2 regions of the Kribbella endophytica genome follow, and region 1 is predicted to be linked to the other one. Evidence: riboswitches for the same ligand, from Rfam matches in the RefSeq annotation. Region 1 holds a riboswitch; the other holds the start of a gene.
What was found. Region 1 has a riboswitch for FMN ahead of ribB (3,4-dihydroxy-2-butanone-4-phosphate synthase). Riboswitches for the same ligand answer to the same signal wherever they lie in the genome.
Positions count from the first base shown of each region.

Region 2: another riboswitch for FMN. It lies ahead of ribD (bifunctional diaminohydroxyphosphoribosylaminopyrimidine deaminase/5-amino-6-(5-phosphoribosylamino)uracil reductase RibD); the one in region 1 lies ahead of ribB (3,4-dihydroxy-2-butanone-4-phosphate synthase).

Region 1 is NZ_BAAGUR010000003.1:130,723-145,229, reverse strand. Features, by position in the region: gene ACYVIO_RS26975 (nucleoside hydrolase) at 1-12, shown strand, start outside; gene ACYVIO_RS26970 (ABC transporter substrate-binding protein) at 9-1,298, shown strand; gene ACYVIO_RS26965 (carbohydrate ABC transporter permease) at 1,303-2,214, shown strand; gene ACYVIO_RS26960 (carbohydrate ABC transporter permease) at 2,211-3,107, shown strand; gene ACYVIO_RS26955 (sugar phosphate isomerase/epimerase family protein) at 3,130-4,125, shown strand; gene ACYVIO_RS26950 (transketolase) at 4,122-5,033, shown strand; gene ACYVIO_RS26945 (transketolase family protein) at 5,030-5,995, shown strand; gene ribB (3,4-dihydroxy-2-butanone-4-phosphate synthase) at 5,979-6,602, opposite strand; FMN riboswitch at 6,711-6,844, opposite strand; gene ACYVIO_RS26935 (apiosidase-like domain-containing protein) at 6,901-8,457, shown strand; gene ACYVIO_RS26930 (sugar-binding transcriptional regulator) at 8,485-9,492, shown strand; gene ACYVIO_RS26925 (alpha/beta fold hydrolase) at 9,882-11,279, shown strand; gene ACYVIO_RS26920 (DinB family protein) at 11,264-11,830, opposite strand; gene ACYVIO_RS26915 (DoxX family protein) at 11,934-12,338, shown strand; gene ACYVIO_RS26910 (GH1 family beta-glucosidase) at 12,491-13,894, opposite strand; gene ACYVIO_RS26905 (ABC transporter ATP-binding protein) at 13,970-14,507, opposite strand, start outside.
Region 2 is NZ_BAAGUR010000005.1:358,672-373,178, forward strand. Features, by position in the region: gene ACYVIO_RS37680 (hypothetical protein) at 1-110, shown strand, start outside; gene ACYVIO_RS37685 (pyridoxal-phosphate dependent enzyme) at 103-1,005, opposite strand; gene ACYVIO_RS37690 (NAD(P)H-dependent flavin oxidoreductase) at 1,013-2,026, opposite strand; gene ACYVIO_RS37695 (tautomerase family protein) at 2,103-2,339, opposite strand; gene ACYVIO_RS37700 (SDR family NAD(P)-dependent oxidoreductase) at 2,354-3,073, opposite strand; gene ACYVIO_RS37705 (TetR/AcrR family transcriptional regulator) at 3,155-3,751, shown strand; gene ribH (6,7-dimethyl-8-ribityllumazine synthase) at 3,919-4,389, opposite strand; gene ACYVIO_RS37715 (bifunctional 3,4-dihydroxy-2-butanone-4-phosphate synthase/GTP cyclohydrolase II) at 4,390-5,622, opposite strand; gene pnuC (nicotinamide riboside transporter PnuC) at 5,626-6,297, opposite strand; gene ACYVIO_RS37725 (riboflavin synthase) at 6,294-6,917, opposite strand; gene ribD (bifunctional diaminohydroxyphosphoribosylaminopyrimidine deaminase/5-amino-6-(5-phosphoribosylamino)uracil reductase RibD) at 6,918-7,946, opposite strand; FMN riboswitch at 8,075-8,205, opposite strand; gene ACYVIO_RS37735 (DUF2891 family protein) at 8,266-9,204, opposite strand; gene ACYVIO_RS37740 (DUF979 domain-containing protein) at 9,204-10,181, opposite strand; gene ACYVIO_RS37745 (DUF969 domain-containing protein) at 10,178-10,909, opposite strand; gene ACYVIO_RS37750 (ABC-F family ATP-binding cassette domain-containing protein) at 11,174-12,781, shown strand; gene ACYVIO_RS37755 (ABC-F family ATP-binding cassette domain-containing protein) at 12,814-14,507, shown strand, end outside.

The DNA of each region.
Region 1 (14,507 bases):
AGCCAGTCATGACCTACACCCGCCGGGGATTCCTCGGCCTCACCTCCGCCGCCGCGCTCGGCGCCGGGCTGTCCGCCTGCACCGGCGCCGGTACGACGTCCGGCGGCGGCGACACGGCCGCGGCCTCGAACAACCTGCGCCTGTTCACCTACGAGGACGACTCGACGATCGGCCTGCTGAAGGCCCAGGTGAAGAAGTTCGACGAGCAGAACGGGACGACGACCACCGTCGACAGCCTGCCCGGTTCGGGTGCGGCCGTGTACCCGGACAAGCTGCGCACCGAGCTGCTCGGCGGCAAGGGCCCGGACGTCTGGCGGATCTGGGGCGGCCAGATCGGCAGCCCGTTCGCGAAGGCGAAGCAGGCGCTCGACCTGTCGCCGTACTACTCGAAGTACGGCTGGGACTCGAAGATCAACACCGCGGCGATCAGCGGGATGACCTTCGACGGCGTGAAGACCGGCGTCCCGTTCATCGCGCTCGGGATCGGTGCCTGGTACAACAAGTCGCTGTTCGCCAAGGCCGGCGTGAGTGCCCCGCCGACCACGTACGCCGAGCTGGAGACGCTCAACGAGAAGCTCGTCGCGGTCGGTGTCACGCCGCTCGCGACCGGTGGCAAGTACGGCTGGCACGTGATGCGGCTGTTCGAGTACCTGCTCGAGCACACCGCCGGGCCGGAGCTGCACGACAAGCTGCTGACCGGCGCCGAGAGCTGGGACCGGCCCGAGGTGGTCGAGGCATTCGCGCTGTTCAAGAAATGGCAGGACAAGAAGTGGCTGCCGCAGGGCGCGCTCGGGCTCGACCCGGCCGACATCGAGCCCGGGTACGTGCAGGGCAAGACGGCGTACACGATCACCGGTCCGTGGACCGAGGCGCAGGCGATCCTGTCGGCCAAGAAGCCGTCCACCGCGTTCGGGACCTTCGAGCTGCCGACCGACCAGAAGCCGGCCCGGCACTCGGGCTTCGTCGAGGGTTACATGATCAACGCCAAGTCCGGCAACGCCGACAAGGCCGCGGCGCTGATCGACTTCATTCTCCAGCCCGAGGCCCAGAAGGCGATGCAGATCACCGCCTCGACGGTGAAGGGCGCCGAGCCGGACCCGAAGGCGCTGCCGCTGGCGGCCGAGTGGTCGCAGAAGTACGCGGTCAACCCGTTCTACACGATCCAGGACCAGGCCTTCCCGAAGAAGGAGGCCGATCAGTACTTCAGCGTGCAGAGCGATCTGCTGCAGGGATCCGTGACGCCCGAGGCCGCGGCCAAGAAGATGCAGGAGATCGTCTCCGCCTGGGCCAAGGGCTGATTCCGTGGCCGTCGTCGCGCTGTCCAAGCCCGCCTCGGTGAAGCCCGGCAAGGGCGGTCGCTGGTCGCCCTGGCTGTTCGCCCTGCCCGCGGTGATCGTGTACGTCGGGTTCCTGGTGTACCCGGCGATCTCGTCCCTGTTCTTCAGCCTGACCAACTGGGACGGCCTGAGCGCGACGTACGACTTCGTCGGTCTGGACAACTACACCAAGCTGGCGAGCGACCCGGTCGTGGGCACCGCGGTCCGGAACAACCTGATCTGGACCGTGGTGACGATCGCCGTCCCGACCGTCGTCGGCCTGGCGTTGGCGATCGCACTGAACGGCAAGGTGCACGGCAAACCGATCCTGCGGCTGATCTTCTACACGCCGGCCGTGCTGCCGCTGGTGTCGATCGCGAGCATCTGGGGCTGGCTCTACAACCCGCAGTACGGCGCGATCAACTCGGCGCTGAAGATGATCGGGCTCGACGGCCTGGCGCAACCGTGGCTCGGCCAGGACTCGACCGCACTGTGGGCCGTGATGGTGCCGGCGATCTGGTTGCGCACAGGCTTTCCGATGCTGCTCTACCTGGCCGCCCTGCAAGGGATTCCGAACGAGCTGTACGAGGCGGCGACCGTCGATGGTGCGGGCCGATGGCAACAGTTCTGGCACATCACGATGCCGAGCCTCAGACCGGCGCACTACATCGTGCTCGCGCTGTCGCTGATCGACTCGTTCAAGGTCTTCGACATGATCTACGCGATGACGTACGGCGGGCCTGGTACGTCGACGCAGGTGATGGGGACGTGGATGTACTTCAACGTCTTCCAGTACTACCAAGCCGGGTACGGCACCGCGATCGCGGTCGTGATCACGCTCGTAGCCGTTGCCGTCGGCATCCCGTACGTCCGCTCGCAGACGAAGGAGGCGACATGACCTCGATCGCACCGGTCCGGGTCGAGCCGCCGCTCGTCACCGAGGAGACCGCGCCGTCGAACAAGCCGCCGCGAGGCCGCAAAGGCCTGGTCATCACGCTGGTGCTCGCGGTGGCGGCGATCTTCTGGATCTCGCCGCTGGCGCTGCTGGTGATCACCGCGGTCCGGCCGCTGGCGGACTTCGTCGGCAACGGGCCGCTGTCGTGGCCGGACCAGTTCACCTGGTCGAACTTCAGCGACGCGTGGGGGATCGGCAACTTCGCCACGACGTACAAGAACAGCGCGTTGCTGGCGCTGATCAAGGTGCCGCTCGGCGTGCTGATCTCGGCGATGCTCGGGTTCGCGCTGGCCAAGCTGCGGATGAAGTTCCGCAAGACGGTGATGTTCACCGTGTTCCTCGGGCTGACCATCCCGATCTACATCGCGATCGTGCCGGTCTTCATCATGCTGCGCTCGGCGGGCGCGACCGACAGCCTGTTCGGGCTGATCGGGCCGTACCTGGCCTTCGGCATCCCGTTCGAGGTGCTGGTGCTGCAGTCGTTCTTCCGGCAGATCCCGGACGAGATCATCGAGGCGGCCAAGGTCGACGGCGCCGGCGACTGGCGGGTGTTCTTCACGATGATCCTGCCGCTGTCGCTGCCGGCCCTGGTGACGGTCGCGATCCTCGACGCGGTCGCGACCTGGAACGAGTTCCTGTTCGCGCTGATCCTGCTCAACTCCGACGCGAACAAGACCATCCCGGTCGGCCTGCTGAACTTCCAGGGCCAGTTCGCCAACAACAACACCGGTCTGGCGGCGGGCATCCTGATCGCCGTCGTCCCGATCCTGATCGCGTACACCTTGCTCCAGCGCTGGATCGTCGGCGGCCTGACCGCCGGCGCCACCAAGGGCTGACCAACATATGGAGGAGAACACCATGACCGAGATGCCGGTCTTCGGCGCGGGTATCTGGCACTTCGCGACGTACAAGGACCGTTACGCGACCGACGGCTACGGCCCGCCGGTCGGGCTGCTGGAGCAGATCGACCGCGCGGGCGCCGTCGGCGACCTGTCCGTGGTCGACCTGAACTGGCCGTTCGCCGGGTACGACGGGACGCTCGACGAGGTGAAGGCCGCGCTGGCCCGCAACAACCTGAAGGCGATCGCGATCACGCCGGAGATCTACACCCGCGACTTCGTCAAGGGCTCGATCACCAACCCGGACCCCGGCGTCCGGAAGCAGGCGCTCGAACTGTTGCACCAGGCAACCGAGCTGGCCAAGGACATGGGCTGCTCGTACGTGAAGCTGTGGCCCGGGCAGGACGGTTGGGACTACCCGTTCCAGGTGAACTACCACGACATCTGGAAGCTCGCGCTGGACGGGCTGACCGAGCTGGTCTCGGCGCACCCGGACATCAACTTCGTGATCGAGTACAAGCCGCGCGAGCCGCGGGTCAAGATCATCTTCCCGAACGTCGCCCGCACGCTGCTCGGCATCGAGAAGATCGGCCTGCCCAACCTGGGCATCCTGCTCGACTTCGGGCACTCCCTGTACGGGCAGGAGACGCCGGCCGACGCGGCGCAGCTGGCGATCGACTACGGACGGCTGTTCGCGATCGACGTGAACGACAACCTGCGCGGCTGGGACGACGACATGGTGGTCGGCTCGGTGCACCTGGTCGAGACGTTCGAGTTCTTCCACACCCTGCGCCGCAACAACTGGGAGGGCGTCTGGCAGCTCGACCAGTTCCCGTTCCGCGAGGACAGCGTCGAGGCGGCCAAGCAGGCGATCCGGTTCCTCAAGGCGGTGCACCACGCGCTCGACGTACTGGACGAGGAGGCGCTGGCCGCCGCGCAGGCGTCGCACGACGCGCTCGCCGCGCAGAAGCTGGTCCAGAAGGTGCTGCTCTCGTCGATGGCAGAGCTGACATGACGCTGACGGTCGAGCACACGACGATGCCCGTGCTCGGGCGGCTGCCGATCCACAGCAGCCGCTCGGCGCAGGTCGCGCACATCGCCGAGGCCGCCCGGCAGATCCGGGTCCAGGACCTCAAGCTGGTCCACCACGCCGGCGCCGGGCACATCGGCGGGGACTTCTCGTCGATCGACATCCTCGCGACCTTGTACGGCGCGGTGCTGGACGTCGCTCCGGACCGGGTCGCCGATCCGGAGCGCGACCGGTTCATCCTCAGCAAGGGGCACGTCGCGGGTGCGCTCTACACGACGCTCGCGGCCTTCGGGTTCATGCCGGTCGAGGAGCTGGCGACGTTCCTGAAGCCGCTGTCGGCGCTGAACGGGCACCCGAACCGGCGCAAGGTCGCCGGCGTCGAGGCCAACACCGGCCCGCTCGGGCACGGCCTGCCGGTCGCGGTCGGGCACGCGTTGTCGGCGAAGCTCGACGTGTCGTTGCGTCGTACGTACGTGCTGGTCGGCGACGGCGAGTTGCAGGAGGGCAGCAACTGGGAGGCGATGATGGCGGCCTCGCAGTACCAGCTCGACCGGCTGACCGTGATCGTCGACCGCAACCGGCTGCAGCAGGGCGCGACCACCAAGGAGACCAACGACCTCGATCCCTTGCCGGAGAAGGCGGCGGCGTTCGGGTTCGCGGTGGTCGAGGTGAACGGGCACGACCACGGCGAGCTGCTGGACGTGTTGTCCGCCGTACCGTTCCGGCCGGGCAAGCCGACCTTCGTGATCGCCCACACGCACAAGGGCCACCCGATCTCGTTCATGAGCAACAACGTCGCCTGGCACCACCGGGTGCCCGACGCCGCGGAGTTCCAGCAGGCGCTGACCGAGCTGTCCGCCGTTGCTCCCGGCTACTCGAAGGAGCTGGAATGACAGTCGTCGACACCTCGATCGCGGACCGCCCGCGGTACGACTGCCGGGACGCCTACGTCGAGACGCTCGCCGAGCTGGCCCACGCGGACCACCGGATCGTCGGCGTCGTCAACGACTCGGTCGGGTCGAGCAAGCTGAACAGCTTCCGCAAGGCGTTCCCGGACCGGCTGATCAACGTCGGCATCGCCGAGCAGGACATGGTCGGCGTCGCCTCCGGGCTGGCCAACGGCGGCCGGATCCCGTTCGTGTCGGCGGCGTCCTGCTTCCTCACCGGGCGCGCGCTGGAGCAGATCAAGGCGGACGTCGCGTACTCGCACACCAACGTGAAGCTGTGCGGTATGAGCCCGGGCGTCGCGTACGGCGAACTGGGCCCGACGCACCACTCGATCGAGGACATCGCCTGGCTGCGGGCGATCTCCGGGATGACGATCATCGTGCCGGCCGACCCGATCGAGACCGCTGCGGCGCTGCGCTGGGCGGCCGCGTCCGACGGGCCGGTGTTCATCCGGGTCAGCCGGATGAGCGTGCCGCAGATCTACGCCGACGACTACACGTTCGAGCTGGGCAAGGCGATCACCGTCCGGGCCGGCGACGACGTGACGCTGATCAGCAACGGCACGGTGCTCTGGCGGGCGCTGGCCGCGGCCGAGCAGCTGGCGACGGAGGGGATCTCGGCCAGGGTGCTGTCGATGCCGACGGTGAAACCGCTCGACACCGACGCCGTGGTCGCGGCCGCGCGGGAGACGGCCGGCATCGTGACCGCGGAGGAGGGCGTCACCGGGGGCGGGCTCGGCGGCGCGGTCGCGGAGACCGTCGTACAGCATCATCCGGCGCGGGTGTCGATCCTCGGGATCCCCGAGTTCGCGCCGACCGGCTCCGCGGCGTACTTGCTGGACCGGTACGGGCTGTCCGCGGACGGCATCGCTGGTGCCGCCCGCGCGCTGGTCAGCCGAGGTAAGTGACCAGGTCGGCGATCGAGACCATCGCGAAGTCATGGGTGTCGGCGAACGTGCGCAGGTCGGCGCCGGTCATCAGCGTGCCGTCGTCGTTCATCAGCTCGCCGATCACCCCGACCGGCGGCAGTCCGGCCAGCTGGACCAGCTCGACGGTGGCCTCGGTGTGACCGGGACGCTGCCGGACGCCGCCCGCGACCGCGCGGAGCGGGAGGATGTGGCCGGGCCGGATCAGGTCAGTGGGCTGCGCCGTCGCGTCGGCGAGCACGTTGACGGTCCGGGCCCGGTCGGCGGCCGAGATGCCGGTCCCGACGCCGGTGCTCGCGTCGACCGAGATCGTGTACGCCGTACGCAGACTGTCCTGGTTGTTCGGGACCATCAGCGGCAGCTCGAGCCGGTCGAGCACCTCGGGCGCGGCCGGCGCGCAGACGTACCCGCTGGTGTAGCGGACCAGCAGCGCCATCAGCTCCGGCGTCGCCAGGCTCGCGGCGAAGGTCAGGTCGCCCTCGTTCTCGCGGTCCTCGTCGTCGACCACCACGACCGGGCGTCCACGCCCGATCTCGGCGATCGCGTGGTCGATGGTGTCCAGGCGGGTGGTGCTCGCCACGGTGCTCACAGTCGCTGTCCTCTCGGCCTGGCACTCCGGGGGCAACGACAAGCTCCGCGAGTCTGTTTTTACAGGCGCGCCTCGTGGGCGCGCGCCGGACAGGCATCGCGGAGTCTGCCACGTGCGTCTTCCCATCCGGACTTTCACCGTCGGTCCCGGAGTTCCACCAGGTCAACCGGACCTCCTTGCGGAGGTACGGGTCGCGGACTGTCACCGCCGGCTCGGAATTTCACCGACCCCAGAGCACGTGTGTGATCTTGCAGATTCAACCGTCAGTGTATCCGTCTCTTCTGGCTCCGGGAGTGTCATGTCCATCTCATCCGTTTGGCGGTCGGTCGAGCTCTCGGCTTCTTTGGAGTCGGTTTACGGGGCGGAGGTGTGGGCGGAGTTCGAGCACGAGAGCGGGGTGAGGGTGCGGCGGCCGGCTTTCTGGGACGGTTCCGGGGCCGGGGAGGGCGAGGACGGCTCCGGGGCCGGGGAGGGCGTCGGCGAGCCCGGTGCCGGGGCTGGGCAGAGGTGGCGGGTGCGGTTCGCACCGCCGCTGGCCGGTGAGTGGCGATGGGTCTTCGGCTCGTCCTCAGGCGTGCTCGACGCCCAGCAAGTACCAGCCGGCGAAACAAATCCGTTCTACGCCCACGGGTTCTGGCAGATGTCTCCTGGCGGGCGGAGTCTGGTGCACGCCGACGGGACTCCAGCTCTTCTGGTCGCCGACACGGCGTGGGCGCTCCCGTGGCGGGCGACGGTTTCTCAGGTGCGCGAGTACGCCGCCGATCGTCAGGCGAAGGGCTTCAACGCCGTACTGCTGATGTCCGTGCAGCCGGACATGGGCGCGGTCGGGCCGCGGGACCGGACGGCGGACGAGGGGTTCGACGTCGGGTTCGAGGATCTGCCGTCGGGGCATCTGTTGCAGCCTCGGGCGGAGTACTTCCAGTACCTGGATCAGCTGCTCGCGGTGCTCGTCGAGCACGGGCTGGTGCCGGTGCTGCAGCCGGTGTTCCAGGGGTTCGGGTGGAAGGGGCTGGGAGTCGCGGGCACCGTCGTACCGGCTGAGGAGTATGCGACGTACTGCCGGTACCTGGTCGCGCGGTACGGCGCGCAGCCGGCGATCTATCTGGTCGGTGGGGACGGGACCGGGCTGGAGCCGCAGGTGGCGGCCGGGGGAGCGGAGGTGCATGCGGTCGACTGCTACGGCCAGCCGACGGGGATTCACTACCGGCCGCACATCCGTGCGGCGGCGCATCAGGATGCGGAGTGGCTGGACTTCCAGTGGTGCCAGACCGGGCACACCGGGGAGCACGTGGCCGAGCGGGTGGCCGACATGTGGCGGAACGAGCCCGTACGGGGTGTGGCGAACGGCGAACCGACGTACGAGAAGCACGGCGGTCTCGACGTGGCCGAGGGGTGGTGGCAGGGACACGAGGCGTGGAGCAACCTGTGCGCGGGCGGGACGATGGGGGTCGTGTACGGCGCGGGGAGTCTGTGGCAGTGGCGGCTGCACGGGTCGGAGCCGGGGCATTCGTCGTTCTTCATCGCGCCGGATGCCGGGTGGCGGGACGCTGTGGATTTCGAGGGGTCGACGTACGTCGGGCTGGTGGGGCGCGTGCTGGCCGGGTTGCCGATTGCGGACCTGGAGCCGGACTGGACGCGGGTGATCTCGGGGCGGGCGCTGCGCGGTGCTGACGGGTTGCTGATCGTGTATCGCGAGCACGGTGGGCCGGTGATGGTGTTCGACGACTCGGTGCCGCTGTCGTACCGGATCGTCGATCCGCGCGACGGATCGGTGGTGGCGACCGGGCGACGGGACACGCCGCAGGACCCGCTGCCCGATGCGGGTGGCGCGCCGCGGGTCTACATCTGCCTATAGTCCAGTCCTGATCGAAGGGGGCTTCGCATGAGCGCGAACCGTGGCGTACGTCAGCCGGGGCTGGACGAGCTGCGGCTGCTGGCGAAAGTGGCGCGGATGTACCACGAGAAGGGCATCCGGCAACCGCGCATCGCCACCGAGCTCAACCTGTCCCAGGCCCGGGTGTCGCGGATGCTCAAGCAGGCGGTCGAGGTGGGGATCGTGCACACCGTCGTCACGATGCCGAGCGGGGTGCACAGCGATCTCGAGGACGAACTGCAGGGGCGCTACGGGCTGCGGGATGCGGTGGTTGTCGACACGGGCGGTCTGTCTGTGGGACCGGGTGGATTGTCGGCGGGTGTGGACGAGGACGTCCTCCCCGCGCTGGGGTCGGGCGCTGCGGCGTACCTCGACATGACGCTCACCGGCGGACACCTGATCGGCATCTCGTCCTGGAGCGAGACCCTGATCAGCGCCGTCGACCGCATGCCCCGCAAGAGCGTGCCGGTCGCGGAGAAGGTCGTGCAGATCGTCGGCGGGCTCGGCGACGCCGCCGTTCAGATGCAGGCGACGCGGTTGACCGCCCGCTTCGCCGAGCTGACCGGCGCGATGCCCGTCTACCTGCCTGCTCCAGGCTTGGTCGGTACTCCCGCCGTACGCCGCGCGATGATGAACGACGTCTCCGTCCGCGAGGTCCTCGGCACCTGGAGTCAGCTCACCGACGCCCTGGTCGGAATCGGCAGCCTGGAGCCGTCGCCCTTGTTGCAGCGCAGCGGAAACGCCGTCGCTGTCGCCGATCAGGACGAACTCCGCCGCCTGGGCGCCGTCGGCGACGTCTGCTTCCGCTTCTTCGACGAGGAAGGCAAGCACGTCCGCTCGACGTTCGACCAACGCGTCATCGGCGTGACCGCGAAGGAGCTGCTGGCCGTCCCCCGCCGCATCGGCGTAGCCGGCGGCGACCGCAAACACTCCGCCATCCGCGCGGCGTTGCTGGGCGGCTGGATCAACATCCTCATCACCGACCTGTCCATGGCCCAACGCCTGCTCGCCGACTAGCGCCTCTCCCACGCGCGCCCCTCCGTTCGCTGGCGCTCACTGCGGTGCGTGCTCCCGCCCGCCCTTTTGGTGAGTGCGCGTGCTGTCGCGCGCTTCAGTGCGCGGCTGCCGCCGCTTCTTGTGCGCGCTGGCGCGCGGTTGACCACTTGGTGGTGCACGGGGGTGCCTGCGGTTCAGGTGCGAGCCCCGGCGCGACCGTTCGGTTGTGGCCAGCCGCGACGAGTCGCGGGTGCTCCCTGCGCGCCTGCTCCCGCCCCGGTTAGGTGGTGCGCGTGTTGTCGCCCGCTTCAGGCGGCGGGCTGGCTAGCCGACCCGGGTAGCGCGGGAGCTACCCGGGGTCGGGCGCCAGCGCTCCGGACCGGGCGTCGTAGGGCGCCTAGCGTCTGGATATGCGAATTGTGGCGGTGCTGGCGGCGTTCTTGTTGTTGCCTGGGGCAAATGTTGTGGCGGAGGCGTGGCCCGTTGCGGCAGATGTCGCCGACTTGGTCTGGCGGGAATGCCAGAGTGGCAGCGACGACGACCAGGGGAAGGCACTCGATGAGGCGGGGGCGTCCTGCAGCTCGGTCCGTGTGCCTGTTGATCATCTGCAGCCGAACGGGCAGACCATCGACATCGCGATCTCTCGGCTGCGCGCCGACCCGGCGAAGCGGCGCGGCGTACTGGTGGTGAATCCCGGCGGACCCGGCGGCTCCGGGCTCGACTACCCCTTGGCCCTGCGTCCTCTGCTCAGGGACGTCGCGAAGCAGTACGACCTGATCGGCTTTGATCCTCGCTTCGTTGGGCGGAGTGCGCCGGCCGCCTGTGGGGATGTCCGTCTGGCTGACGTCTTCCGCTCGTCCCTCAACCGCACCGACTTCGCGGAGTCCGCCCGCCGGGCAAAGGCCTTCGTACGGAGCTGCCCCGAAGGACTCCAGTACGCGAGCATTCGCAACGTCGCTCGTGACCTGGACCTTGTACGGAAAGCGCTCAAGGAGACCAAGCTGAACTACTACGGCGTTTCCTGGGGCGCCGACCTCGGGGTCGTCTACAGCCAGCTCTTCTCGGACAAGGTCGACCGCATGGTCGTCGACAGCGTCACCGATGTCGAAGGATCCGAGTACCACCATCTCGCCACCGGCGAGCGCGCCGAAGCAGCCTTCGACGAGTGGGCGGCTTGGGCTGCCTGGCGGGACGACAAGTACCACCTCGGCGGAAGCGGTCAGCAGATCCGTACGGCGGTGAGTCGACTGATGAAGCGTGACCTGACGATCGCCGGCCACAAGATCGACTCCGCAGTCCTGCCCTGGTTGCTCCAGTCAGCGCTCGGCGACGAGAGCGACCGCGACCTGATGGCGCGCAACGTCAGCACCCTGCTCCGCAACACCCCGCCGACGCCAGAACTCAAGGGCTGGCTTGATCAGTACTACGGCCGCGCGCCCATGTTCTCCCAGTTCGTCGCCGCGTCGATCGCCTTCACCTGCAACGACACCGGCTGGCCGAAGAGCCCAGCGACGTACTGGCGGGACGTTCAGCAGACCAGGAGCACTCAGCCGTTGTTTGCGACAACCTTCCTCCCGTGCGCCTACTGGACCCAGCACACCACCGAACCATCCCTTGCCGTCAGCAACAACACCCCGATGCTGATCGTCGAGGCCGAGCGCGACAACATCCCGCTCAGCTGGGCCGAGAGCCTCCACCGCAAACTCCCCAACTCGACCCTGAAGACGGTCGACCGCCGAGCCCACGGCGTCTACGACGAACGCGTCCCGACGATGATCGAAACCGTCAACGACTACTTGGGAGATTGAGGCGGCGCGAACGGGGCCGCCGCCGCTTGGATCTTTGTGAGGTGCTCGGTGGGGTCGATCGGGGTGTTGCTCGGGCTGGTGGTGCCGTCGATTTGTTCTCGGAGGATGTCGAGGTGGCCGCCGTGGCGGAGTTCTTCGGTGAGGACTCGGAGGATCATTGCGGAGAGGGTGGTGGTCTGGTGGCCTGGGGTGAAGTGTTCGACTCGGCCGGGGGAGTCGAGGTCGTGGAGCGCGATGGTTTCGTCGGCGTTGGTGCAGGACTGGTGGTACCAGTCGAGGACGTACGACGAAGTCTCGTCGGGGCGGGCCCACAGGTCGGCGGCGCCCGCGAGGTCCTCGTCGCCGGGGATCTCGCGGTCGAGGCCGCGGCCGAAGGCTTCGCCGAGGTAGCCGTACTCCATGCCGCCGAGGTGTTTCAGGACGCCTAGGACGTTGGTGCCGGAGGGGGTCAGAGGGCGGCGGAGGTCGTACTCGGACAGCCCGGCGGCTTTCTGGAGGTTGGTGGTTCGGGCGGCGCGGAGGGACTCGTGGAGCTCGGCCTTCAGGTCCATGGGGAAACGATAGGAGCAGCCGGAATCAGTGGTGAGCACGGATGCCGTCACCGCGCGGTCGGTCGATCCTCGGAGTACCGAATCACCGAACCGAGGAGAGATCATGAGCAGCATCGGTACGACGGTCAGGACGTGGAAGATCCAGCCGGGCACGATCGGGCTCTGGATCCTGCGGCTGGTCCTCACGTTCGAGTTCGCCGCGGCGGGGATCATGAAGCTGGCCGGCAACGAGCAGATGGTCGCGATGTTCGGGGAGCTCGGCGCCGGGCAGTGGCTGCGGTACGCCGTCGGCATGCTCGAGATCGCCGGGGCGCTCGGCGTGCTGGTTCCCCGGCTGTGCGGGCTCGCCGCGCTCGGGCTGGCCGGGCTGATGGCCGGCGCGGTGATCACCAACGCGTTCGTGTTCGGCGTCTCCCCGGCGGTGCCGCTCGCCCTGCTGGTGGTCGCCGCGCTGGTCGCCTGGTTCCGCCGGTCCACCGTCCAGGCGCTCCTCCAGCCTGGCCGGTGATGAACGGGATGTGCCGGAGCGCGATCTCGGGTGGCGTCGGCACCCGAGGATCGTAGACGGCAGGAGCCCGCGTCCACCGCCAGAGGACGCGGGCTCCACCCGAAGCCGAAGCAGCCGAAGCACCCGGAGCCGACCGACAGGCTCCCCGAGGATCAGCGCGAGCGGTGCTGCTGCGCCAGATCTCGCAAGTACAGCGCCGACTGCTTGGGGGTGCGCTCCTGGGTGTCGTAGTCGACGCGGACGATGCCGAAGCGCTTCTCGTAGCCGTAGGCCCATTCGAAGTTGTCGAGCAGGGACCAGGCCAGGTAGCCGCGGATGTCGGCGCCCTGGTCGATCGCGTCGGCCACGGCGGCCAGGTGGGTGGTGAAGTACGCCGTACGGCCCTCGTCGGCGACGAAACCAGAAGCATCCGGTTCGTCGTCGAAGGCCGAGCCGTTCTCGGTGATCACCATCGGGAGGCCGGGGTAGTCCTTGCTGATCCGGACCAGCAGGTCGGTAAAGCCCTCGGGGACGATCTCCCAGTCCATCGCGGTGCGCGGGCGGTTCAGCGGCAGGGTCCGGCTGACCGGGAGACCGGAGGCGTCGACCGTGCTGCCGTCCTCGGCGAAGCCGGTGAACATCTGGCTGAAGTAGTAGTTGATGCCCAGGACATCGATCGGCGCGGAGATCGTCGCCAGGTCACCATCCTGGACAGGGATTTCGATGCCTTGAGCAGCCAGGTCGGCGACCACGTCCGCGGGATAACGCCCGTGCACCAAAGGATCCAGGTACAGCCGCGCACCCATCCCGTCGGCCCGGCGAGCGGCCTCGAGGTCGGGCTCCAGGTCCGAGGCCGGGTACGCCGTGGCGGCGTTCAGCGTGATCCCGATGTCGAGCTTGCGCGGCGCGGCCTCGCGCATCCGCTCGGTCGCGAGACCGTGCCCGAGCAGCAGGTGGTGCACGGCGGAGACGGCGGCCGGGTAGTCGCGCTTGCCGGGCGCGTGCGCGCCGTACGCGTACCCGAGCATCGCCGAGCACCACGGCTCGTTCAGCGTCGTCCACGTGTCGACCCGGTCGCTCAACGCGTCGAACACCAGCATCGAGTAGTCCGCGAACCGGTACGCCGTGTCGCGCGCAGGCCAGCCGCCCGCGTCCTCGAGCTCCTGCGGCAGGTCCCAGTGGTACAGCGTCACCCACGGGTCGATGCCTTGGGCAAGAAGTTCGTCGACCAGCCGGTCGTAGAACGCCATCCCGGCCGGGTTGACCCCGCCGGTGCCGTGCGGCTGGACCCGTGACCAGGACACCGAGAACCGGTAGGTGTCCATCCCGAGATCCTTGATCAGGGCAACATCAGCGGGCATCCGGGTGTAGTGCTCGCAGGCGACGTCACCGTGGTCGCCGTCGTGCACGGCGCCGGGGACCCGGCAGAAGGTGTCCCAGATCGAGGGGGTCCGGCCGTCGACGTCGACGGCGCCCTCGATCTGGTACGCCGAGGTGGCGACACCCCAGCGGAAGCCGCTCGGCAGTCGCGCCGCAAGGTCCGCCTCGGAGGTGGTGGGGGCAGCAGATGTGTTCATGGTGGACGTGCGGCGGTCCGCGCCCAGCCGGTGGGCCGGCGCGGAACGCCGTACTGACTCCCTTCGGGGAAGAAGTTAGGCGACGGGGACCCGGCCGGGCAGCCAGCAGGCCACCTGGCGGTTCGGGTCGTTCCTGGCCTCCGGGACGCCGAGGACGGGGATCTCCGTCGAGCAGCGGTCGAACGCGTGCGGGCAGCGTGGGTGGAACGCGCAGCCGCTGGGCATGCCGCGCAGGTCGGGCGGCGAGCCCGGGATTCCGCTCAGCTCCCGGCGCGGGCCGCGCAGCGCCGGGAAGGACTTCAGCAGTCCTTCGCTGTACGGGTGCAGGGAGTCCTTGTAGAGATCGGCCGACCTGGCTTCCTCGACGATCCGGCCGCCGTACATGATCGCGATCCGGTCGGAGAACTCGACCAGCAACGACAGGTCGTGGGTGATGAACAGCACCGAGAACCCGAGCCGCTCGCGCAGCTCGACCAGCTGGGCCAGGATCTGGCGCTGCATCACCACGTCCAGCGCGGTGGTCGGCTCGTCCATGATCACGACCTGCGGCTCGAGCACGAGCGCCATCCCGATCATCACCCGCTGCCGCATGCCGCCGGACAGCTGGTGCGGG
Region 2 (14,507 bases), on a different contig from region 1:
TCCAGTGGACCCCCGGCGACCGGCAGGCCCGCTGGGAACAGTTCTTCTCCACCGACGGCGGCCAGACCTGGGTCTCCAACTGGAAGATGACCCACACGCGCACTAGCTGAGGAAGGCCTCCGCATAGGTGACGGCCGCGGGGTTGCCGAAGAAGCCGGGGAGGCCTCCGGTGTGGAGGAAGATCGGGCGGTCGCCGAGGGATCCGTCCTTGGCGGCCTCGATCAGGCCGGCCATGGCTCGGCCGGTGTAGATGGGATCGAGGACGACGCCCTCGGTGCGGGCGGTCAGGGTGAGGGCCGCGGCGGAGGCCTCGGTGAAGTGGGGATAGCCGGGGCCCACCTGCTCCCGGCGTACTCGCAAAGCATCAGCTGGTACGCCGGACATCGAGGCCACGACCGGCAGCGGGTCTGGCAGTGCGCCAGTGTCCACGCCGAGGACTCGCTCGGGGCCTAGCTCGCTAACCAGGCCGGCCATCGTCCCGCCGGAGCCGAGCGCGACCACCACCGTGGTGAAGTCCGGGAGCTGGGTCAGCAGCTCCTGGGCGCACTCGGCGTACCCCTGCGCGCCGACCACGCTCGATCCACCGAACGGGATCAGCGCGGCCTTGCCCGCCTCAGCAACGATCTCCTCGGCCACGACAGCGCGGTCCCGGTCCCCTGCCCAGACCACGCGCGCGCCGAACAGCCCGTCCAGCGCGAGGTTGCCCGAGCTCGACTGACCAGCTTCACCAGGGAACACCAGTACGGCGTTCACCCCGAGCCGCGCCGCCGCGGCGGCGGTCAGACGCGCGTGGTTGCTCTGCGGCGCACCCGTCGTGACAACAGTCTCGGCGCCGTCCGCCAGAGCCGCGCCCAGCGTCCACTCCAGCTTGCGGGTTTTGTTGCCTCCAGCCCCCAAACCGCCGAGGTCGTCGCGTTTGAACCACAGGTCGGCCAGCCCGAGCGTGGCCGCGAGGCGCGGCGCCGGCTCCAACGGGGTCGGCCAAGTACCGAGCGAAACCTTCATGCTTCTCCTAGAGTTCCGCAGCGAGTGCGGTGATGACGTCGGCAGCAGGCCCGGTCCGCGCCTGGCCGTACGCGGTCCCCGCCCACAGGTGAACCTGATCCGGCTGGCCAGCAGCGGCCGCGACCGCGCGCAACGGCCGGGTCAGATGATGAATCGCGGGATACCCGATCGGCGCACTGGCCTCGTGGCGCTCGATGAAACCGTTCCGCAGTCCACGGGCCGGACGCCCGGTGAACGCCCGCGTGATGACGGTCTGATCCGGCCCGGCGTTGGCAAGGGCTTCCTTGTGTACGGCGCTCGCCCCGCTCTCGTCGGTCCGCAGTAGCACTGTCCCGACCGCCACCGCCGAAGCTCCGAGACCCAGCAGCTCCCGCACCTGCGAGGCCTCACTTACTCCCCCCGCAGCAATCACCGGCAACGAGGTCTCCGCAACCACTTGCTGGACCAGCTCGCGCAACGACACAACGCCAGGTTGCTCCGGCGTGTGCGTCCCGCTGTGCCCGCCGGCTTCCGTCCCCTGAGCGATCAGCCCGTGCACGCCGAGCTCAACCGCCACGCGCGCTTCCCCGAGAGTCGTCACCGTCGCCAGCACCTGCGTCCCGACACCGGCCAACGCGCTCACCACCTCAGCGCCCGGCAGTCCAAAGGTGAAGCTCACGAACGGCACCGGCCGCTCCAGCAGCAGATCGAGCTTCCCCTGCCAGTGATCGTCATCCACCACCATCGGCGCCGCCGCCAGATCGAGCCCGTACGGCGTACCCTCCGCAGCCAGCTCCTCGGCGTACCGCCGAAACTCCGCCTCGGTCACCGTCGACGGCCCCGGCACGAACAGGTTCACCCCGAACGGCACCGTCAGCTCGGACATCTCCGCACCCAGTGCATCCGGCGTCTTGTAACCGCCGGCAAGAAACCCGAACCCACCCGCCGAAGTCACCGCCGCAACCAGCGCCGGCTTGGTAGCCCCACCAGCCATCGGCGCCCCGATCACCGGCGACTCCGACGCAGTCCACGAACCAGTCATGCCCGAATCCTCCTCCACTCCGCACCAGCCGCGAGGGCGCCACCCGGATCGGACGGCGCCCTCGGCGTACCAGCTACTACTTCTGCTCGGCAGCCCGCTGCGCCCGGAACTCCAGCGCGGGCAGACCACCCCAACCCCAGTTGGCCGTGTCGACCTCGTTGATGATCACGAACGTCGACTCGAACGGCTTGTCCAGCACGTCCCGCAGCACCTCGCTCACACCCTTGATCAGCGCGGCCTTCTCCTCAGCAGTCACCGAGTCAGTGCCCGGCGTGTGTCCCTCACGGGTCACGTCGATCGTGACAACAGGCATCTTCTCAACCCCCTCTACGCCGCGGTCCGGCCGACGGTCATGCCGCCGTCGGCGTGCAGGACCTCACCGGTGATGAACTCGGCACCTTCGAGGTACATGACGGCCGAGACGATGTCGCTGACCTCGCCCATCCGGTCCATCGGGTGCATGCCGGCCAGCGTGGAGTGCGTGTTCTCCGGGTGGATCGCCGTCTTGATGTAGCCCGGTGCCACCGCGTTCACCCGGACGCCGCGCGCCGCGAATTCGATCGCGAGCGACTTGGTCGCGGCCTGCAGGCCGCCCTTGGTCAGCGACGCGAGGCCGGACGGGACCGCCTCGTCGGGCTGCTCGACCAGCGAGGTCGTGATGGTCGCGATGTGCCCGGCCCCGGCCTCGAGCATGACGGCGGCCGCGCGCTGGGTCAGGTGGAAGAACCCGGCCAGGTTGGTCGCGCTCAGCAGCTCGAAGTCCTCGACGGTGTACTCGGTGAACGGCTTGGCGACGAAGACGCCGGCGTTGTTGATCAGCGTGTCGATCCGGCCGAACCGCTCCAGCGCGACCTCGACCACCCGCGCGGCGGTCGCCGGGTCGGCGATGTCACCCGGTACGGCGACGACGTCCGCGTCGCCCGAGTCGGTGATCGATCGCGAGGTCGCGACGACGCCGTAGCCGGCGGCGCGGTAGGCGGCGACCAGGCCGGCCCCGATGCCCTGCGACGCTCCGGTGACGATCGCGACCTTGGACGGTGTGCTCATGGTTCTTCTCCAGTTCTGGATTTACTAGACGAACGGTCTACTACTTTCACAGACTAGACGACCGGTCGTATACTTTTCAACATGGGACGGAACAGCGACGCACGACCGAAGATCCTGAAGGCAGGCCGGGAGCTCCTCGCCCAGCGCGGGTACTCGGCGCTGGGCGTTGCGGAGATCTGCACCGTGGCCGGCGTACCGAAGGGCAGCTTCTACTACTTCTTCGACTCCAAGCAGGCGCTCGCCGAGGCGGTCATCGAGGAGCACTGGGTCGAGCAGCGCGCCCAGTGGGCGGCGCTGCTGGGCAGCGACAAGGCACCGCTGGACCGACTGCGAGACCTGTACGACGCGACGACCGAGGTCCAGCGCAAGGCGCAGAAGGACACCGGCGCGGTGACGGGCTGCCTGTTCGGCAACCTGGCGCTGGAGCTGAGCGCGCGCGACGACGAGATCCAGCATCGTCTGCAGGAGATCTTCGACGAGCAGATCACGATGGTCGCCGAGGTCGTCGACCAGGCGCAGCGCGACGGCGCGGCCGACGTACCAGACGCTCGCGAGGCGGCTCGCTCGCTGGTCGCGCAGCTCGAAGGTTCGGTCCTGTTCGCCAAGCTCCGGAACGATCCGGGCCAGCTCGACCACCTCTGGGCGCACACAGCAGCCCTGCTCGGCGCCAAAGCCTGAAAGACGACCCAGCAACACCTTCCAAGTACCAGCCCCCGACCGGCGGTCGGCACTTGAAAGATGCTGCCGCTGCTCCAGGACCTGCACCTTTCAAGTACCAGCCCTCGATCGGTGGTCGGCACTTGAAAGGTGCTGAGCTGGTGGTTGGTACTTGAAAGGTGCCAGGCTCAGAGGCTCTTGATCGCGGCCAAGGTCACCAGCGCCGCCTGTGTGGACTCGTAGCCCTTGTCCTCCCGCGAGTCCGGCAGCCCCGCGCGATCCAGCGCCTGAGGATCGTTGTCGCACGTCAGCAGCCCGAACCCCACCGGCACCCCGGTGCTCATGCCGACCTCCATCAGCCCGTTCGTCGCGGCCTGGCAGACGTACTCGAAGTGCGGCGTGTCACCGCGGATGACGACACCCAGCGCCACCACCGCGTCGTACCCAGCCTTCGCCGCGTGCAGCGCCGTGACCGGCAGCTCGAACGAGCCCGGCACGCGGATGATCGAGTAGTCGGTGACGCCCGACTCGTCCAGCGCCCGCACGGCGCCGGCGACCAGCGCGTCGGTCACCTTCGGGTGCCACTGCGCGGCGACGACCGCGACCCGGGCGCCCTCCACCCGCGGTGTCTCGATCGTGGGTGCTCCACTTCCCGACATCTACTGAACTCCCTTTTCGTCCGTGCCGGTGGGCAGGTGGTGGCCCATCCGGTCGCGCTTGGTGCGCAGGTAGCGCAGGTTGTGCTCGGTCGGGTCGATCGAGATCCCGCGGCGCTCGACCACGTCGATCCCGTAGCCCTGGACGCCGGTCAGCTTGTCCGGGTTGTTCGTCAGCATCGTCGCCGACGTGACGCCCAGATCGGCGAGGATCTGCGCGCCGGTGCCGTAGTCGCGAGCATCCGCGGGCAGCCCGAGATCCAGGTTCGCGTCGACGGTGTCCCGGCCCGCGTCCTGCAGCTCGTACGCCTGCAGCTTGTGCAGCAGCCCGATCCCCCGGCCCTCGTGGCCGCGCAGGTACACGACGACGCCGCCCTCGGCCGCGACCTGCCGCATCGCCTCGTCCAGCTGCGGACCGCAGTCGCAGCGCAGCGAGCCGAACACGTCGCCGGTCAGGCACTCCGAGTGCAGCCGGACCAGCGTCGGCCCGTCCCCGATCTCGCCGCGGACCAGCGCCAGCTGCTCCGACCCGTCGACGGTGTTCCGGTAGCCGTGCGCAATGAAGTCGCCGTACCGGGTGGGCAACGTGGTGGTCGCGACCCGCTCGATCTGGCTCTCGGTACGACGCCGGTACGCGATCAGGTCCGCGATCGAGACCAGCACCAGGCCGTGCTCGTCAGCGAACGAACGCAGCTCAGCGCCGCGCTTCATCGACCCGTCGTCGTTCACCAGCTCGGAGATCACCGCGGACGGCCGCAGCCCGGCCAGCCGGGCCAGGTCGATCGACGCCTCGGTGTGCCCCGGGCGCACCAGTACGCCGCCGTCGCGCGCCCGCAGCGGGAACACGTGCCCCGGCTGCACCAGGTCGAACGGCTCCGAGGCCGAGTCGGCCAGCACGCGAATCGTCTTGGCCCGGTCGGCCGCCGAGATGCCGGTCGCGATGTTGTCGCGGGCATCGACCGACACCGTGTACGCCGTGCGCAGCTTCTCCCGGTTGTGCGGGGTCATCAGCGGGATGCCGAGCCGGTCCAGCTCGGCGCCCTCCATCGGCACGCACACGACACCCGAGCTGTACCGGATCAGGAACGCGAGCAGCTCCGGCGTCGCCTTGGACGCGGCGAAGATCAGGTCGCCCTCGTTCTCGCGGTCCTCGTCGTCGACCACGATCACCGCGCGGCCGGCGCGGATCTCGTCGATCGCGTGCTCGATCGTGTCGAGCTTCAGCACCTCGCCCATCGTCTAACCCACCACCACTGGATCGGGGGTGACCGCTACGGTCTCCCGCTGGTTGATCCGCCACCACGCCGCGAACCCGAGCACGCAGAACAGTCCGTAGACGACGTACATCGCCGCCGACGGGTAGAACTTGGCCTGCACCAGCAGCGGGACGCCGACGACGTCCACCGCGATCCAGACCAGCCAGAACTCGACGAACCCGCGCGCCATCCCGTACGTCGCCAGGATCGACCCGGTCAGGATCCACGCATCCCACTGCGGACCCCAGGAACCGAGCTCCCGAAGTACGAAGTAACCGATCGCGTAGAGCACGACGCCCGCGCCGAGCATCTCCAGACGCTGCCGGGCCGTGGCCCAGCGCGGCTGGACTCCGGTCGCGGCGCCGCCGTGGCGGGTCTGGTACCAGCGGTACCACCCGTACAGGCTGACGAGCGCGAAGAAGACCTGGCGGCCGGCCTGGCCCCAGAGGTCCTTGTCCTGCGGGGTGTCGAACAGCCCGCCGACGAAGACCGTGAACAGCAGCACGTTCCCGACGATGCCGATCGGCCACGCCGACACCAGCCGGCGCATCCCGAACAGGGCGCTGGCCAGGCCGAACACGTTGCCGACGATCTCACGCACGAGCACCGGCGAACCGGCGATGGTGACCTGCTCGTGCAGCAGCCAGTCGATCATTCGTTGCCTCCGACAACACTCTTCGGGGCGGTCAGCAACCGCTCCACGTACTTCGCGATCACGTCGACCTCGAGGTTGACGGTGTCGCCGATCGTGTTGCGCCCGAGCACGGTGAGCTCGAGGGTGGTCGGGATCAGGCTGATCCCGAAGGTGGAGGTCGCGTCGTCGACGTCGGTGACGGTCAGCGAGACGCCGTCGACGGCGATCGAGCCCTTCTCCGCGACGTACTTGAGGATCTCCGGCCCGGCCGCCACGCGGACGACCTCCCAGTGCTCGGCCGGCTCGCGGCTCGCGATCGTGCCGACGCCGTCGACGTGGCCCTGGACGATGTGGCCGCCCAGCCGGGCGTGCGCGGTGACGGCCCGCTCCAGGTTGACGATCGAGCCCTTCTCGACGCCGCCCAGGCTGGTCCGGCGGAGCGTCTCGCGCATCACGTCGGCGGTGAAGGTACCCTCACCGGTCTCGACGACGGTCAGGCAGCAGCCGTTGACCGAGATCGAGTCGCCGTGCCCGGCGTCCTCGGTCACCTTCGGGCCACGGATGGTGAGCCGGGCCGCGTCGCCCTCCAGCAGGTCGAGCGACTCGACGGTACCCAGCTCTTCGACGATTCCGGTGAACATCTACTTCCCTCCCAGGGGAGTCAGGGTGAGCCGGACGTCGTCGCCGAGGCGAGTGACGTCCGCAAGGGTGAAGCGCCGCAGGTGGTCGATAGATTCCGCACCCAGGTCGCCGACGGCGGAGAAGCCCGAGCCGAGCAGCGCCGGAGCGACGTACGCGACGATCTGGTCGACCAGTCCGGCGCGCAGGAAGGCCGCGGCCAGCGTCGGCCCGCCCTCGAGCCACAGGTGGCGGATCTGGTGGTCGTCGAGCTGCCGGAGCACCTCGGCGGGGTCGTGGGTCGGCAGCAGCAACGTCGCGGCGCGGTCGTTGCGGACCCGCGCGGTCTCCGGGATCTCCCGGTCGCCGACCACGACCCGCAGCGGCTGGCGGCCGATCGGGCGGTCGTTCTCGTCGCGCACGGTCAGCTCGGGGTCGTCGTCCAGCACCGTCTGGGTGCCGACGGCGATCGCGTCGCACTCGGCGCGCTTGCGGTGGACGTCGGCGCGGGCGGCCTCACCGGTGATCCACTTGCTGGTCCGGTCGGGCGCGGCGCTGCGGCCGTCCAGGGTGGTGGCGAACTTCCAAGTCACGAACGGACGGCCGGTCCGCACGCTGTGCAGCCAGACGTAGTTGACCTCTTCGGCCTCGGCCCGCAGTACGCCCTGCTCGACCTGGATGTCCTTGGTGCGCAGCGTCTCGCCGCCGCCGGCGGCCTGCGCGTTCGGGTCGGGTACGGCGTACACGACGCGGCTGATGCCGGCCTCGATCAGCGCGTCGGCGCACGGCCCGGTCCGGCCGGTGTGGTTGCAGGGCTCCAGCGTCACGTACGCCGTACCGCCGCGAGCCCGCGGCCCGGCCATCCGCAGCGCGTTCACCTCGGCGTGCGGTCCGCCGGCCTGCTCGTGATACCCCTCGCCAACGGGATGCCCGTCGCGGCCGGTGATCACACAGCCGACGACCGGGTTGGGGTGCGTGCTGCCGATCCCGCGGCCGGCCAGCTCGATCGCACGCCGCATCCAGGCGACGTCGATCGGTGAAGCGTGGTTCACAGACGGTCCCTCGTTGTCACGGACGCACCACCGGGGCCATGACAACCGGCACGCGAACCGCCGTCCGGAGGGTGTGTCGCGCTACCTACTGCGGCCACGCGGTTCCGCACGTCGGAGCGCACACCGATCGCGTGCGCCTCCCATCCGGACTTTCACCGTCGGTCCTGGAATTCCACCAGGTCAACCGGCCGACACCTTCGTCGACCGGGTCGCGGACTGTAACCGCCGGCTCGGAATTACACCGACCCCGGAGCACGCGAGTGGTTTCACTCGTACTTGAAGTGTACGCCGGTCCGGAAGCACCGACTTGTTGCTTCCGTCACCTGGACGGACTGATCAGCGCACCGCCCTGGGCGAGGTAGGCGAAGGTGGCGAGCCAGTGGTCGTGGTTGAAGTCGCCGCTGGTGACGCTGGGGAGGGCGGCGTCGAGGTGGGCCGTCACCTGTCGTTCGTCGTCGGTCAGAGCGGCCAACTGCCAGGCGCGGGTGAGGTTGAGCCCTTGTAGATGCCCTTGGCGACCGTCGATCGGGTAGCGGACGGCGACCGGTTGCAGAGCAGTCAGATCAGGCAGGAAGGCGGGCAACCACTCGGCGAAGTCGTCCTCGGTCAGGATCCGGCGCATCAGGTCGGCTTCCGACAGTCCCGGCGACAGGAAGTCCTCGCCGCTCGGCTCCCACTGCAGCGGGCAGTCGCGATCCTCGGCGAACCAGGTGCGCGCCTTGTCCTGGACGGCTTGGACGAGCTTGTCCTGGCCGAGAGCCTCGGCGGCGTCGTACAGAAGAGCCATCGCGAACGCCGAGTTCGAGTGGACGCCCGAGCGGACCGGGCGGGCCGCTCCCTCCAGCCACTCGACGCTGAGGTCGACGATCGCGTCGACGAACGGGGTCATCGCCTTGGACCAGCTGGCCCCGTCGGGACTCGCGCCGACGGCCGCGGCCAGCACCAGACCCCAGGCCCAGCCGTACGGGCGCTCGAACGACGGCGAGCTCCGCAGGTACGCCGCCTCGGCGGCCAGTGCGTCGGCGGTCAAGTTCTGGTCGAGCGCCTTGCGGATGGGCTCGGGATCAGTGGCCTCGGGCAACAACCGGACCAGCAGCCAGTGCATGTGCACGCAGGAGTGCCAGTCGTACGACGTGTGGAACGCAGGGTGCAGCTCCTTGACGCTGTAGGCCCTGGCGTCGCGCGCGACGTGGTCGAGCTGGTGCGGCGACTCGGTCTTGAGATTCTGCAGCGCGATCTCGACGTACCGCTGGCTCATCACAGGACTCCGAAGGCGAGGAAGTACATCAGGAAGACGTTGCAGACGAGCAGCGGGATCGCGGTCGGCAGCTGCGCCTTGATCGGCCCGTACCGGCTCTTCATGTCGAGCAGCGCGGCCGGGACCAGGTTGAAGTTCGCGGCCATCGGCGTGGTCAGCGTGCCGCAGAAGCCGGCCAGCATGCCGATCGCGAAGACCGTCGCCGGGTTGCCGTCGAAGGTCTGCACCAGCACCGGGTACCCGATCGCGGCGGTCATGATCGGGAACGCCGCGAACGCGTTGCCCATGATCACGGTGAACAGCGCCATCCCCAGGCAGTACACGACGACCGAGCCGAACAGCGATCCCTCCGGCAGCACGTGCGTGGTGACCTTGCCGACCGCCGTACCGACGCCGGCATCGGTGAACAGCCGACCGAGCGTGGCGAGCATCTGCGGCAGGACGGCCGCCCAGCCGATCACCTCGAGCAGCCGGTGCCCCTCCTTGAGCGGAGTCAGGACCGACGGCGGACGCAGCATGATCACGCCGACGATCGCCGCCGCGACCGCGGAGACGCCCAGACCGATCAGCGTCTCGGAACCCTTCTCCAGCAGCGGCTGGTCGCCGGCCTTGATCTTGGCCAGCCCGACCGCGAAGATCAGCGCGCCGAGCGGGATCACCAGCGGCGGCACGAACAGCTTGTTGCCGAACCGCTGGGCGGCGGCCGCCTTCTCGGCGAGGCTCGTCGACACCTCAGTGCCGCGCCCGAGCTGCCCGGTGCCGACCAGGACGGTCATCGCGATCACGACCAGTCCGAGCACCCACGCCGGGGCGGACTTGTTCACCACGAAGGTGCTGTAACCGAAGGACGCGCCGAGCAGACCCCAGAAGGCGGCACTTCCGTACCGCTTGCTGTTGCTCCGGTCGCGCAGGGTCAGGACCGCTCCGAAGAGGAAGAGCAGACCGCACAGCCAGTAGAACCACTCGACCTTGATCACCGGTCGGCCTCCTTCTGCTTCGGCGCCGACTTCTTCACGGCAGGCGGCGGCCCGTCGACCGCCATCAGGCGGTCGAGCTGGCGGTCGAAGTAGAGCATTCGGGCGCCGTGGATCAGCAGCGCGCAGACCGCGGTCGGGATCGCCCACAGCGCGACGTGCAGCGCGTCCAGCTTCAGCCCGTACGTCGAGTCGACGAAGCCGGTGATCAGCAGGATCGAACCGACCGCGATGAAGACGTCCTCACCGAAGAACACGCCGACGTTGTCCACGCCGGCCGAGTGGCCCTTGATCCGCTCCTGCACCGCCTCGGGCAGCTTCCGCCCGTACCGGCGCTCGGCCGCACCCTCGGCCATCGGGTAGATCAGCGGCCGGACGGTCTGCGCGTGCCCGCCGATCGACATCAACCCGACCGCGGCCGTCACCTGCCGGATCACCTGGTACGACGCCAGCAGGCGCCCGGTGGTCAGGAAGGTGAGCTTCCCGATCAGCCGCCGGGACTGCTCTTGCAGCCCGAACCGCTCGACCAGGCCGATCACCGGCAGCACCACGATGAACAGCGTCACCGAGCGGCTCCCGGCGAAGCCGTTGCCGAACTCGTTCAGGATCTTTCCGGGACTCAGGCCGCCGAGCAGCCCGGTGGCGATTCCGGCCACCGTGACCACGACCAAGGGGTTCAGGCGTAGGGCGAACCCCACCACTACCAGCAGGACTCCGATCAGGACCAGCACCGCACTGCCTCCGCTTCTGCTGAGTCTTTCGGGCGATGTGATCGTATGCATTGTTGAACAAACCCACAATCACTCCTTGCAAGTTTTACTTTTTGTTATGGTGTGGAGGTGAGTACGGGAGTTGACGACGACATCTCGGGGTGAGTCCCGAGGTGACAGGCCATCGAGCCGGCGCTGAGCGCCGATGCCGTGGCCTGATCGGCGTTTCCTGACCACCTCCGCCCTCCGTGGCGGCGTACTCACTCATCTCGCGAGGTTTTCCGCATGTCCGATGCGTTCATCGTCTGTTCCTCCCTGTCGTTCGCCTGGCCTGACGACACCCCCGTCTTCACCGACCTGTCCTTCGCCGTCGGTCCCGGGCGCACCGGCCTGGTCGCGCCCAACGGCGCCGGCAAGTCGACGCTGCTCAAACTGATCGCCGGAGAGCTTTCGCCGACCGCCGGCAGCGTGTCCGTCGACGGCGTTCTCGGCTATCTCCCCCAGTCGCTGCCGCTGGTCGGCGACCTGACCGTGGCCGAGGTGCTCGGGGTCAAGCCGGTCATCGACGCGCTGAACGCGATCGAGTCCGGCGACGTCGACGAGCGCCATTTCAATGCCGTCGGCAACGACTGGGACATCGAGGAGCGCACCCGCGCACAGCTCGAACGGCTCGGTCTCGACGCTGACCTCGGTCGCCGACTGAACACGTTCTCCGGTGGCCAGGTGATCTCGCTCGGCCTGGCCGCGCAACTGCTGAAGCAGCCCGACGTACTGCTGCTCGACGAGCCGACCAACAACCTGGATCTCGACGCCCGGCGCAACCTGTACGCCGTACTGGAGAACTGGAACGGCTGTCTGCTGCTCGTCAGTCACGACCGCGCGTTGCTGGATCGGATGGATCGGATCGCGGAACTGGAGCGCGGCGAGGTCCGGTCGTACGGCGGCAACTTCACGGCGTACGAGGAGGCTGTCGCGGCCGAGCAGGAGGTCGCGGAGAAGAACATCCGCTCGGCCGAGCAGGACCTCAAGCGCGAGAAGCGCGAGATGCAGCAGGCGCGTGAGCGGGCGCAGCGGCGCGCGAGCACTGCCCAGAAGGGGTTGAAGGACGCCGGGCTGGCGCGGATCAACGCCGGCAACATGAAGCGCTCGGCCGAGGTCTCCGCGGCGAAGGCCAACCAGACCCACGCAAATCGGTTGAGCGACGCGAAGGCGAAGCTGGACGAGGCCGGGCGGGCGCGACGCGACGAGCCGCGGCTGGCGCTGGAGCTTCCGGGGACGGCGGTTCCGGCCGGTCGGACGGTGTTCGAAGGCAGCGGGCTTCACGTGCGCGAACTGTTCGCCGGTGAGGGTGCTTCGCTGAACATCCGCGGGCCGGAACGGATCGCGTTGTCGGCTCCGAACGGGACCGGCAAGTCGACGCTGCTCCGGTGGATCCAGGGGTCACTGACCGGCGGAGAGGTGAGACGTGCCGACGGCCGGATCGCCTACCTCTCCCAGCGCCTGGATCTCCTGGACCTCGACCGCACGGTGTTCGAGAACCTGTCCCACTTCGCGCCGACCATGCCCGAGGCCCAGCGGATGAACCTCCTGGCCCGCTTCCTGTTCCGCGGCCAGCGCATCCACCTGCCCGCCGGCGTCCTGTCCGGCGGCGAACGCCTCCGCGCCACCCTCGCCTGCGTCCTGTACGCCGAGCCGGCGCCGCAGCTGTTGCTGCTGGACGAACCCACCAACAACCTCGACCTCGTCAGCGTCGAGCAGCTGGAGTCGGCCCTGACGGCGTACCAGGGTGCGTTCGTCGTCGTCAGCCACGACGAGCGCTTCCTGTCCGAACTCGGTATCACCCGCTGGCTGACGCTGACCGAGGGCAAGTTGCTCGAGTCCGCAGCCAACTGAACTTTCTCTCTTTCTTCTCAGGTGGTTGCTCCATGCCCATTTCCGCTCTTGTTGCCGACGGCATCGTCCGGGTGCTCGGCTCCCGCCGCGTGCTCGACGGTGTCTCCCTCACCGCCTCCCCCGGCCAGCGCATCGGACTGATCGGCGAGAACGGCGCCGGCAAGTCCACCCTGCTCCGCATCCTCGCCGGCGCCGACGAACCCGACCGCGGTCACGTCACCCGCCCACTCGATCTCGGCTACCTCCCCCAGGAACTCCCCTTCGACCCCACCGCCACGCTCACCGACGTACTCGACGAAGCCCTCCAGGACGCCCACTCCGCCCTTCTTGAACTCACCCGCCTAGCCGATGCCCTCGGCGATCAGCCCGAGCTTTTGTCGGCGTACGCCGACCAACTGGCGTACGCCGAGGACCACGACGCCTGGGACGCCGACCGCCGCGCCGAGCTCGTTCTCACCGGCCTCGGCCTGGCCGAGCTCCCCCGCTCCCGCCCCCTCACGTCGCTCTCCGGCGGTCAACGCGCCCGCCTGGCGCTGGCCGCCCTCCTCATCCGCCGCCCCACCGCCCTGCTCCTCGACGAACCGACCAACCACCTCGACGACACCGCGATCGCCTTCCTGGAGAAGCAACTCCAGACGCTCCCCGGCGTCGTCCTGATCGCCACCCACGACCGAGCCCTGCTCGACGCCGTCTGCACCGACCTGATCGACCTCGACCCCGCGCTCGACGGCCCGACCCGGTACGGCGGCAACTACACGGCGTACCGGTCCGCACGCCGCGCGACCCTCGACCGCTGGCGTCGCCAGTACGCCGAAGAGCAGGCCGAACTCGTCGCCCTCCGCGAGGCCGCCGCGGTCACCGCCCACCGGGTCGCCCCCGGCCGCCTCCCCCGCGACAACGAGAAGATGGGCCAGGGCCACACCACCGGCCGAGTCCAGAACCAGATCGCCCGCCGCACGCGCGCCTTTACCCGCCAACTCGCCACGCTCACCCGCACCCAGATCCCGGCCCCACCCGAGCCGCTTCGCTTCCGCTCGGACCCCCTGGATGCCTCGCCCTCGCGCGCTCCCGCGCCCGTTTCCGCTCCGGCTCCCGCGCCTGCGCCTCTCCCCCTGGCGGCCGCCGAGCTCAAGCCGCTCCTCTCCCTCCGCAACCTCCGCGTCCCCCACCGCCTGCAGCTCGACCACCTTGACCTCCAGCCGGGCGACCACCTCCTGATCACCGGCCCCAACGGCGCCGGCAAGTCCACCCTCCTGTCCGTCCTAGCCGGCGACCTCCCCTTCCACGGCACCCTCCACCGCCACCCCGACCTCACCGTCGCCCTCCTCACCCAGGACACGACCTGGCCCGACCCCACCCGCACCGCCCGCGAGGCCTACTCCCTTGCCCTAGGCAACCAGCGCGCCGAGCAGGTCCCGCTCAGCTCCCTCGGCCTGCTCCCGCCGTACCAGCTCGACCAGCCCGTCGGCACCCTCTCCGTAGGCCAACGCCGCCGCCTCGCCCTGGCCCTCGTCATCGCCAACCCGCCCGACCTCCTCCTGCTCGACGAACCCACCAACCACCTCTCCCCCACCCTCACCGACGAACTCGAGCAGGCCCTCACCACCACCCTCCGCACCGTCGCCATCGCCACCCACGACCGTCACCTCCGAACCCACTGGCCCGCGCGCACCCTCCACCTCAGCGGCACGATGCCCGCGGACACCGCGGCTCCGGCGCCCGAGCT